Linked DNA regions of Limnospira fusiformis SAG 85.79. The main gene of each other region encodes a partner of the protein of the gene in region 2 in a complex. Links are inferred from orthologs where the notes say so. Each region holds a gene or a part of one and is shown on either strand. Other genes may lie near its edges.

Evidence for each region. The genes of interacting proteins can lie anywhere in the genome.
Region 1: the proteins of accB (region 2) and accD are in contact, whole or in part, in a solved structure (PDB 8UXZ), measured with the Escherichia coli proteins. The link is inferred for Limnospira fusiformis SAG 85.79 from one-to-one orthologs.

What each region holds. Positions count from the first base shown.
Region 1 is NZ_CP051185.1:875,196-878,589, reverse strand. The notes cover bases 403-3,394. They hold accD (acetyl-CoA carboxylase, carboxyltransferase subunit beta), read right to left. Parts: upstream 2,377-3,394; coding sequence 1,429-2,376; downstream 403-1,428. Other genes in these bases: HFV01_RS04335 (prepilin peptidase), read right to left, coding at 2,686-3,394; HFV01_RS04340 (hypothetical protein), read right to left, coding at 2,416-2,643; HFV01_RS04350 (hypothetical protein), read right to left, coding at 1,174-1,323; psbV (photosystem II cytochrome c-550), read right to left, coding at 529-1,020. Outside these bases: photosystem II cytochrome PsbV2, read right to left, coding at 1-338.
Region 2 is NZ_CP051185.1:2,076,050-2,083,997, forward strand. Bases 2,556-5,364 are described here. They hold accB (acetyl-CoA carboxylase biotin carboxyl carrier protein), read left to right. Parts: upstream 2,556-3,596; coding sequence 3,597-4,133; downstream 4,134-5,364. Other genes in these bases: HFV01_RS09925 (ABC transporter ATP-binding protein), read right to left, coding at 2,556-2,806; efp (elongation factor P), read left to right, coding at 2,947-3,504; HFV01_RS09940 (hypothetical protein), read right to left, coding at 4,192-4,677; HFV01_RS30455 (hypothetical protein), read left to right, coding at 4,711-4,977; HFV01_RS09950 (hypothetical protein), read left to right, coding at 5,083-5,256. Also shown: HFV01_RS09915 (UDP-N-acetylmuramoyl-L-alanyl-D-glutamate--2,6-diaminopimelate ligase), read right to left, coding at 1-468; HFV01_RS09920 (glutaredoxin family protein), read right to left, coding at 514-789; more of HFV01_RS09925, read right to left, coding at 848-2,555; more of HFV01_RS09955, read right to left, coding at 5,365-6,230; HFV01_RS09960 (DUF1501 domain-containing protein), read right to left, coding at 6,319-7,548; HFV01_RS09965 (sensor histidine kinase), read right to left, coding at 7,870-7,948. UniProt on the Escherichia coli protein: This protein is a component of the acetyl coenzyme A carboxylase complex; first, biotin carboxylase catalyzes the carboxylation of the carrier protein and then the transcarboxylase transfers the carboxyl group to form malonyl-CoA.

The DNA of each region.
Region 1 (3,394 bases), 1.2 Mb from region 2 along the record:
TAAGCGACTAAATCTTTGATGGTATCCCTCGGAGGGGTGGCTCCCTTCAGGTCTTCCAGAGACAGGGAAACCGTCGGATAGGGAATAGTTACACCACCAGCGTGACAGTTCAAACAACTATCCGTAAACAAGACTTTTCCCGCTGATAGATCCTCCACCGAAAAGGTCTGGGTTCCACCTTGGCGATCGCTCTGTATTTCCACAGGTTGATCAGTCAGATATCTTAACACATAGGGGTCAACATTTTGAGCTTGAACCGGGAAACTAAAAATCAGCCATCCTACTATATTGGTGATAAATAAGAGCAGTAGAGAGCGCAAAAAACTGTTACGAAACATGGAAATTTGAGGTATTTAATATCAGCAGTCAAATCGGAGACTTTAGATTTTAGCTCCGCTGATTATCCTAGATAATTCGCGGACTTTAGTGGTTACAATTTCAGAGTAGTTAGTAACCCTTCTTAGTAGCCACCAAAAACCAAAACCTAAAGTCAGAAACTTAGTTAGGTGAATCTTTCAGGCGGAAAGATTAACGGAGGTATTTACCACCACCCCACTGTTCACCGCGAACCTTGGGTTGTAAGAGAATGTAAGCGGCTACATTATAGAGATCATCTTCTGATAGGTTTCTCATCTTGGGAAAAATGTCTGCACTTTTCAGGCTAGGATGCAGTTCGTATATCTCGATGAAGCCATCATAGGTGGTGGGATTTTTGACATAATCAACCAGAGCCGCAATGTTATCGCGGGGGGGAGTAGCCAAAGCCAGGGCTTCAGGACTCAAGTTAACATCAGGGTTGGTTTTAGTCACACCCAGCGCATGACACTGAGCGCAGGCGGCGTTAAATACCTGTTGGCCTTTTTTGATTTCTTTGAGACTCAAGACAGCAGTATCGCCTTGAGCATTGATGGGAAGGGTTCTCAATTCTTCAGTCAATTCCAAAGCGTTTGCATTACCCACCCACATTTGAAAGGTGAAGAATACAGTGGCAACAGCCAACCAAATGTACCTTTTTAGCATGGTTCTCCTTAACTTTTAGATGATTATAGAACGCACCACAGCCACAACTCAATCGGCAATATTGAGCAGTTGTGATCCTGGTTTTTAGCGATTCTGTCTCAGAAGTCTTATCTCAATAGTCCTGTGTTAAATGATCTTTGTCAATCGTTGGATCTACGATTCTGAATCACTTGTGGCCTCAATGGCGGAGAGAATTGCTTTGACATCCTCAACTATACGGGTTTGGGGATGTTGGTAGGCAATTACTAGGCGATCGCCAAGTTTAAGCACCTGTGCGATCGCCAAATGGTAGTCGCAGGCCATTTCAGCCCTAGACCAATCCGCAAAAACCGATGACAATTAGTCAAAACCGGCATCACCCACCAATTATATGCAGTAGTGGGTACTATCCAATCACTGATTTAGAGATTATCGATGCTGTTGGGTTTCCTCAGAATGATGGACATGGCTGCGGGAGTTAGAGTCGGACAATTTTACAAAGGGTCTTCCGGTAGGCTGTGGTGGTCGGTGCAGTTTAATCAATTGGGTGAGGGTTTTTTTGAGCTGAGTGCGAGGGACGATCGCATCAATAAACCCATGAGCCATCAGATATTCAGAAGTTTGAAAATCATCAGGTAGTTTTTCTCGCAAGGTTTGCTCAATTACCCGACGACCCGCAAAACCAATAGTTGCCTGGGGTTCAGCTAGAATTAGATCACCGAGCATGGCAAAACTAGCCGTCACCCCTCCAGTAGTAGGATTGGTTAGTACAGGGATATACAAAAGTTTATTCTCTCGATGTCGTTCCAAAGCCGCCGAGATTTTCGCCATTTGCATGAGGCTTAACATTCCTTCCTGCATTCTAGCCCCTCCGGAAGCACAGATAATCACTACCGGGTATTGATGCTCAGTCCCATATTCAATCATCCGGGTGAGTTTTTCTCCCACCACCGACCCCATACTACCCCCCATAAATCGAAAATCCATCACCCCAAGGGCGATCGATTCCCCATTTAATAAACCCGTCCCCGTTTGTACAGCATCAATTTGACCTGTTTTCTCCCGGTATTCTCGCAGACGATCGCTGTAGGGTTTGCGATCGCGGAAATTCAGCGGATCTACTGAACACAGATTAGCAGCAATGGGCTGCCAGGTATTTTCATCAATCAGTTGTTTAATGCGATCGTCACTGTAAACCCTCATGTGATGGTCACATTGCAGACACACCATAAGATTCGCCTGTAAGTCTTTGGTGTAGGTTAATGCACCGCATTTTTCACATTTTACCCACAAACCATCGGCAATTTCTCGCTCTTGGCGATCGGGACTAATGGGAACTGATTTTTGTCGATTTGCAAACCAGTCAAATAGAGACATTAATTAAAATACGTTCTGATGTTTGATTGAGGAAATGATTTATTGAGCTTCCTCTGGCTCCTCGTCCACCGGACTAAGCAGCAGTAGTGCTGTCCACAAATGTTCCGATGGTACTTGCAATTTAGCCGGACCCCCCACCCCCATATATGACCCAACTCCTAGGCTAATTACCCGTGCTGGGATATCATGGGAGGCGAGGACTTGTTGCATTAACTCGGCTTCCCAGCGCATAGCAGTGGTTTTTAGTGTAATCCAAGACACGATCATTATATATCTCTAGGATAGGCACAAAGCCCGATGCACTTTACCTCAGATAACTGGGAAAAATAACTCCATATACATAGATACTATTATCTCACCCCACAGGGCAGTTATACCAGCGGCGATCGCTAAAAAAGGACCAAATGGCATGGGTTGGCGGCGGTCTAATATGCCCACAGCCATGGCTCCTGCGCCGATAAAGGCTCCTAAACCACAGGCGATGAAACTTGCGACCAATAGCATCTTCCACCCCAACCAAGCCCCCATAAGAGCCGCTAATTTAGCATCTCCCGCCCCCATAGCGGTCTGTCCAAAAGCCATGGACCCCAAAAAGGCGATCGCTTCAAATAACCATAATCCTAGCACCGCCCCCAAAACACCCACCATTAACTGGTCTATCACCCCAGCCGTTTTTAATCCCAGTAACCCTTGAAAGCACAACCCCACCACTAAACCTGACTGGGTGAGAGGGTTAGGAAGGGTTAAGGTATCTATATCAATTAGAGATAACGCCACCAACCAAGCTAATAGCGCCCACAAGCCAAACAGTTGTACTATAGTCCCTGGCATGATGGTTACATATACCAGCAAGAACAATACACCCATTAACCCTTCTACTAGAGGGTAGCGCATAGATATCGGTGCATGGCAATGGCGACATTTCCCCCGCAACCACAACCACCCGAAAACTGGGATATTTTCACTTAAACCCAAACGGGTATGACAATGGGGACATCGTGAGGGAGGATACCACACG
Region 2 (7,948 bases):
TTCTTGAAACCCCGGCCAACGGGTGTAAAGGGTTCCCAGTAAGGCTGTAGGTTGGTCAAGGTTGCTGAGGAGAAATTCGATCAGGTGAGTGGTGGTGGTTTTGCCATTGGTTCCGGTCACCCCCACTAATTTGAGGGTTTGGGCGGGATGGTTATAAAATGCTGTGGCTATCTCAGCGCAGGCTGTGGTCATGTCGGCGGCGGGAATGACACAGGGAATGGTATCAGAGTCTGTCTCTGGTGGGGTATTGCTGGCTGCGGACTGGGAAACTATGGCGGCTACCGCACCGGAGGCGATCGCACTTGGCCAAAAATCCCCTCCATCAACTCTTGTTCCCGGCATTCCTAAAAACAGATCCCCTGGCTTACAGGCGTGGGAGTTAGTCGCCAAGCCTGTGATTTCCATGTCTAAGGCGGGGTGATACTCTGGGGGTAGTAAGTTGGGGTTGAGTAAATCTTTGAGTTTCACGGGTCAAACTTCTGCCAATTTGATGATTATTGTTAATCTAATGTTTTACCAATATTTTTGTAGGATTTGTTCCAACTGGTAGGCGGAAATACGGGGAGATGGTCTGGGGATGGGTTCTTCGGTCAGGCTGCGATCGCCACATTTATACAGGACTGGGACTTCGTATTGATAGAGTGCATACCAGTCGGGTCGGGTGGTGATGTCCCTAACTTCCAGGTCAAACTGACAGGGACTATTGCTATCTGCTTGAATTTCTTCCAGTTTCTCCTGGAGGTTTTCGCACAAATGACAGCCAGGTTTACTATAAAGTATGAGTTTCATTGAGGACTAAAGTTCCGGGTTCAATCTATTTATTGGGGTTAGTTATCGAAGATGATAGTTAACTGGCAACTCGTTGGATATCTCCGGTGGGAATAGAGGCGATTAGTCGGCGGGTATATTCCTGTTGAGGATGGCGATAAATCTCCTCTGAGTCTCCGATTTCCTCGATTTTGCCTTGGTTCATGACTACAATGCGATCGCTCATAAATTTAACCACACTCAAATCATGGGAGATAAAGATATATGTTAGCTCAAACTCCCTTTGTAGCTCCCTCAGCAGGTTTAACACCTGGGCTTGTACAGAAACATCCAAAGCTGACACCGACTCGTCACAGATGATAAATTTGGGGTTTAAAGCCAGAGACCTAGCAATACAAATCCGTTGTCTTTGTCCTCCCGAAAACTCGTGGGGATAGCGTCTCATAAAATCCGGGTTCAGTCCGACTCTTTCTAATAAATAAGCAGTGCGATCGCGCCTTTGTTTATAGTTCCCGACCGAGTGAATTAACAGGGGTTCCATCACCGCATCCCCAATGGTTAAACGGGGGTCAAGGGAACTAAACGGGTCTTGGAACACAATTTGCATCTCCCGCCGCACCCACTTCATTTTTTGCTGAAATTCCCGGCGTTGGCGATAGTCTTTTAAACGATTAATCCAAGGACCAGAAGGCTGATAATTTGTAATATCTTCCCCAGCAAAAATCACCCGACCGCTATGGGGGAGAATCAGTTGTAAAATCGCCCTAGATAGGGTACTTTTCCCGCAGCCAGACTCTCCCACCAATCCTAATGTTTCTCCGGGGAATACATCAAAAGACACATCATCAACTGCCATAAATAGTCTTTGAGTACCTCCTAACACCCCAGGAATTTTAAATCCTACTCGCAAATTTTGCACCGATAACAACGGCGAATTATCCGGGTTGCTGGGAACCTTCTCGGCTGTCTCCCGCGTCTCATTAGCGAGGTTTTCCTGAGAGTCAATGCCTCTAATTTTTGTGCCAGATTCCGTGCTGACAACTTCCATAAAATCCGCAATCGTGGGCAGTTTTGCCCCCCGTCGGGTTTCCAATGTGGGACGACAAGCCAGCAATCCCTTGGTGTAGGGATGTTGGGGGTTATTAAACAGTTGATGAATCGGGTTTAATTCCACGATTTTACCCTGATACATCACCGCGACTGTATCGGCAATTTCGGCAATAACTCCGAAATCGTGGGTAATGAAAATTATCGACATTCCTCGGCGATCGCGTAATTCTCGCAGCAGGTCTAAAATAGTCGCTTGTACTGTCACATCCAAAGCCGTCGTCGGTTCATCAGCAATCAATAATGTGGGATTGCAGGAAATAGCCATCGCAATCATTACCCGTTGCAGTTGCCCCCCAGAGAGTTCGTGAGGATAGCGATCGAGAAATGCTCGTTTTTGGTCATTTATCCGAGTTTGCCACTCCCGCTGTGAGGGTGGGTTATTAATATCATCATTATTCGGGGGAGTTTCTAACTGTAGTTGCTTGAGGATTTGCTCATCACTAGGTAACAGTTTGACTTCCTGCAATAAACTCGTCGCTTTCCATAATCCTTCACGGGGGGTAATATCCTGATGCTGTCGGATAGCTTCTATCAGTTGAAAACCAATCGTATAAACCGGGTTGAGGGAACTCATCGGTTCCTGAAATATCATAGAGATTTCACCGCCGCGAAATTGCTGCTTTTGAGATTCTGGCAGTTGTAGTAAATCGATCGCTCCTTCTGTGCTATCATTGTTGTGATCAGCTTCATCCGCCTGGGGGTTTCCTGGCCGAAACCAGATTTCTCCCCCCACTTGAGATGTAGCCGGGGACAGCAACCCCATAATTGCTAAAGACGTGACAGATTTTCCTGACCCGGACTCCCCAACAATTCCTAGGGTCTGTCCGGGTTTGACCTGAAAGGAAATCTGATCGACCGCGCGCGTGATTCTCTGGTCAGATTTAAACTGAACCTGTAGGTTTTTGACATCAAGGACAAAATCTGGCATAGCTAGGGGGAGTTTTCAGGACTTGCGGGAAATTTCCCCGATTTTAGCAGAATTGTTAAGAACTCTCACCGAACCCCATCATAAAGCACCGATTAGGGTAAAATAAATGCCGATTGTTCAGCCCAGGTGAAGATGCTCCCATGATTTCGAGTAACGACTTTCGCACAGGTGTCAGTATTGAATTAGACGGAACTGTGTGGCGGGTGGTAGAATTCCTCCACGTTAAGCCAGGAAAGGGTTCCGCCTTTGTCCGCACCAAACTAAAAAACGCACAGACGGGTAACGTCATGGAACGGACATTCCGGGCTGGGGAGACAGTTCCCCAGGCGAACCTGGAGAAAAAGACCATGCAACATACCTATAAAGATGGTGATGATTATGTGTTCATGGACATGGACACCTTCGAGGAAGCTCACCTAACTCCTGATCAGATTGGTAATGGGGTTAAATACCTGATCGAAGGTATGGAAGTTAATGTACTCTACTGGAATGACCAAGTGCTAGAGGTGGAACTTCCCAACTCCGTTAGCCTAGAAGTGACGGAAACAGATCCAGGAGTTAAAGGCGATACCGCGACGGGTGGCACGAAACCAGCTACCCTACAAACAGGCGCAACTGTGATGGTTCCTCTGTTTATTTCTGTGGGTGAGCGTATTCGCATCGATACCCGCAACGATAGTTATCAGGGTCGCGATTAATGCTTCCAGTGTTAACCAAATTTCTGGGTAACATGATATGGGCGATCGCCCATAATTTTCGACAATGTTATTTTTAGGGAGATATACCAACTGTGCAACTAGATCTCAACCAGCTTCGAGAACTGCTGGCTGACATCGATAAAACTAATATTTCCGAACTGACGCTCAAAAGTAGTGATTTTGAGTTGATGGTACGCAAAGGTGGCAGTTCTATCGATCGCCCTCTATCTTCTGTTGATGTCGCCCTCAGTGGTGGGTTTCCTAGTGCGGAGTTGGTGTCGCCTCCAGGGACGGTTTCTACTGGCGATCGCTTATCAGAATCAACCGCCACCAGCACCCAGACTACTGCCGCCACAGGAAAGGTCTCTAGTCCGGTTGACGCTAAATGGGTAGAGGTAACATCCCCCATGGTGGGAACTTTTTACCGTTCTCCGGCTCCTGATGAGCCGCCATTTGTGGATAATGGCGATCGAGTCACTAACGGTCAAACTGTCTGTATCATCGAAGCCATGAAGCTGATGAATGAAATTGAGGCTGAGGTTTCTGGTCAAGTTATGGAAATTTTGGTAGCTAATGGCGCACCTGTGGAATATGGACAACCCCTGATGCGAATCGACCCCGACAATTAATAATTAATAATTAATAATTAATAATTATCATCCTCGTAGGGTGAGTCAGAGGGATCACCTATCGGGTGAACGGCACAGAGGTCAAGAAACCCGGTTTCTCAAAGAAACCGGGTTTCTCATGGGCAGAAAATTGACGGCGGAACCCACCCCGACAATGAATAATTATCGCCGTGGTCAAGAAACCCGGTTTCTCAAATAAACCGGGTTTCTCATGATAAAGGGTGGGAGGCGCGCCCCGACAATGAATAATTATCGCCGTGGTCAAGAAACCCGGTTTCTCAAATAAACCGGGTTTCTCATGGGCAGAAAATTGACGGCGGAACCCACCCCGACAATGAATAATTATCGCCGTGGTCAAGAAACCCGGTTTCTCAAAGAAACCGGGTTTCTCATGGGCAGAAAATTGACAGCGGAACCCACCCCGACAATTATTAATTATCGCCGTGGTCAAGAAACCCGGTTTCTCAAATAAACCGGGTTTCTCATGGGCAGAAAATTGACAGCGGAACCCACCCCGACAATTATTAATTATCGCCGTGGTCAAGAAACCCGGTTTCTCAAATAAACCGGGTTTCTCATGGGCAGAAAATTGACAGCGGAACCCACCCCGACAATTATTAATTATCGCCGTGGTCAAGAAACCCGGTTTCTCAAAGAAACCGGGTTTCTCATGGGCAGAAAATTGACAGCGGAACCCACCCCGACAATTATTAATTATCGCCGTGGTCAAGAAACCCGGTTTCTCAAAGAAACCGGGTTTCTCATGGGCAGAAAATTGACAGCGGAACCCACCCCGACAATTATTAATTATCGCCGTGGTCAAGAAACCCGGTTTCTCAAATAAACCGGGTTTCTCATGGGCAGAAAATTGACAGCGGAACCCACCCCGACAATTATTAATTATCGCCGTGGTCAAGAAACCCGGTTTCTCAAATAAACCGGGTTTCTCATGGGCAGAAAATTGACAGCGGAACCCACCCCGACAATTATTAATTATCGCCGTGGTCAAGAAACCCGGTTTCTCAAAGAAACCGGGTTTCTCATGGGCAGAAAATTGACAGCGGAACCCACCCCGACAATTATTAATTATCGCCGTGGTCAAGAAACCCGGTTTCTCAAATAAACCGGGTTTCTCATGGGCAGAAAATTGACAGCGGAACCCACCCCGACAATTATTAATTATTAATTATTAATTATTAAGGTTTGGGGTTCGGTGAAAATCATGGCGATCGCTTTTTCGTAGTAGGCTGCCTCATTGATAAAAATCGGCCAGACGGGGGTTTCTCCCTGGTAATAAATGGTGGTTCCGTCAAACTGTAAAAACATCGGATCGCCCGGGTTTAGCTGTTGATAATCCCTCCCCTGTAGTTGTGGGTGAATCATGGCGGCGAGTTCCCCCGTCGCCGTGCGGGGATAGTCTATCTGTTTGATAAACTGGTATATGGTGAGAGTGCGATCGCTGTGGATAATCTCCCCCCGATTATACTTTTCTATGTAGTCTAAAATCGCATAAATCACCTTTTCCGCTTTCAGAAATAATGCCGCATCTAACATCCCTGGCGCAATGGGTCCGACTTCGATGGAAAATCCGTAATTAGACAAAGATTTGAGGGAGGGGTTTGCCGGTTCCGATTCAGATTCGATCCAACTGTAGATATTTATTTCGGGAAAAATGCTTTTTAAATAGGCGGTAACTTGGCGATTAAAAGCATTATTTTTTACCCAAATTAAGGTTAATCCCATGTGGGCGGTGCTGCTGTGTAAATCAATGATGGTATCAACAGGAGATGGGCTTTGGGGTCCCCACTGGCTGGCTATCCATTGCGATCGCTGAATTTCATAAATATCAGAATTGGGATGTTCTAAATCTTCCCGCCGAAAACAGCGGTTTAAATCACGATCAACATAGCGACGATTAATTTCCCAGGCGCGGGGATTAGCTAATAGTGTGAAAGTCTCAAAATTAGAACGCCGCAATAATTCAGGCGATCGCTCAAATTTCTTAATCAAATAAACTCCCGTCCATTCATTGCCATGAGTGCCACCCACAATGGCAACTCGTTTGATTTTACCATGATTTTCTGCTGTTAATCCCATGAGATATTATGCCCAATTAATCAATTGATGATGGATAGTTAATAAGTTGGCTGACCGGGAACACCCCAAACCGGACAACCTCCATCAATTAAACAATCTCCGAAAAGTTGCCAGTGGGGCGGTATCCTGGAAATACCTGCCCTAACTGAGAAGCAGTTAACCCAAACTGAGAAGTTAAAATCGGGCTAATCACATCTCGAAAATCCGTCGTCACAGCCAGATCCCGTCCCTCGTATAACTCGGAGTCAGACAAACCTGGCCAACTCCCATAAACGCGACCACCACGCACGGAACCACCCAAAACCCATAAAACATTACCACGTCCGTGATCAGTGCCGCCATTGCCATTTTCTCGCACTGTGCGACCAAATTCTGACATCACCACAATAGTGGTATTGCTATAAACGGAACCCAGCCTATCCACTAGCGCCACCAAGCCCTCCCCTAACCTTTCCAGACGGTTCGCCATTAACCCCCGACTTGAACCCTGGTTAACATGGGTATCCCATCCCCCAACATCGAGAAATGCTAATCTAATCTGTGGGTCACGCACTACCAAAGTCGCTAATTGTTGAGCATTCCCAGCTAAACCAGCAGGTAGAGGCGCACCATTATTCGCGGCGACCATTTCCGCCTCTAATTCCCTAATGAGTTGATCGCGGGCGCTTCTACCTTCCTGATAAGCCACGCTGAGGGGGTCATTATTGGCATAGAGTCGGTCAAAGGTGGCTCGCACCTGATCGCGATCTATGGGCATTTGGCGGGAGGCATTGCGACCTAGGGAGATATTGCTAACTGGCTGAGAACCTGATAGAATGGCAGATATCGACTGACCGACACTCACCGCATCTACGGGGTTTTGTCCTGGTAACAAGCCCAGTAGGCGGTTCATCCAACCGTCGGGGGTTCTTTTATTTCCTGGTGTACCCACTTCCATATAGTGTTGAGCCTCAAAGTGAGACCGGGTGGGGTCAGGAGAACCGCAGGCGTGAACAAAAGCTAAACTTCCTTGGTTCCATAGCGGAAGCAGGGAGTTTAGGCTGGGGTGTAAGCCAAAGTGTTGGTCTAGCTTAATTGCGCCTCCCTCCTGTTGGGGTCGGGGAATGGCGATCGCTGGTCTAGCCTGATAATAGTCACTGTCGCCATAGGGGACAACTACATTTAATCCGTCAATTCCTCCCCGCAAAAATAGGACGATTAACCTTTTGGGGTTAGGGGTGGTGGCGGCACTTCTGGCGATCCAACCGTAGCTTCCTAATGTGGCGATCGTGGCGGCGCACAATTGAGCGCCAAAAGTTAAAAATTGTCGTCTTCGCATATTGACGGCTTCCTATCTATCGGCTGATTAATTTCCCACACTGCTATTTTAAGTTAAGTTTTCCCGGTTGTGGGAAAATCAACCGCAAGTCTAGTCTGGTTAATGAGGCTGATAGGGAAATTGGCTTAGTCTTTGCTGATTAATTTCCCATACTGCTATTTTAAGTTAAGTTTTCCCGGTTGTGGGAAAATCAACCGCAAGTCTAGTCTGGTTAATGAGGCTGATAGGGAAATTGGCTTAGTCTTTACCGCCATTGCTGTTTGTACCTAATACTTACTTAGATGTATGTGGGTGGGGTACTTACCGGATTATATCATACTCCTAAATCAAAGGTAAGACTATCTCAAATTCGGTGCCGATACCGGGGGTGGAAAGGAGATGCAAACAACCACCATGTTTC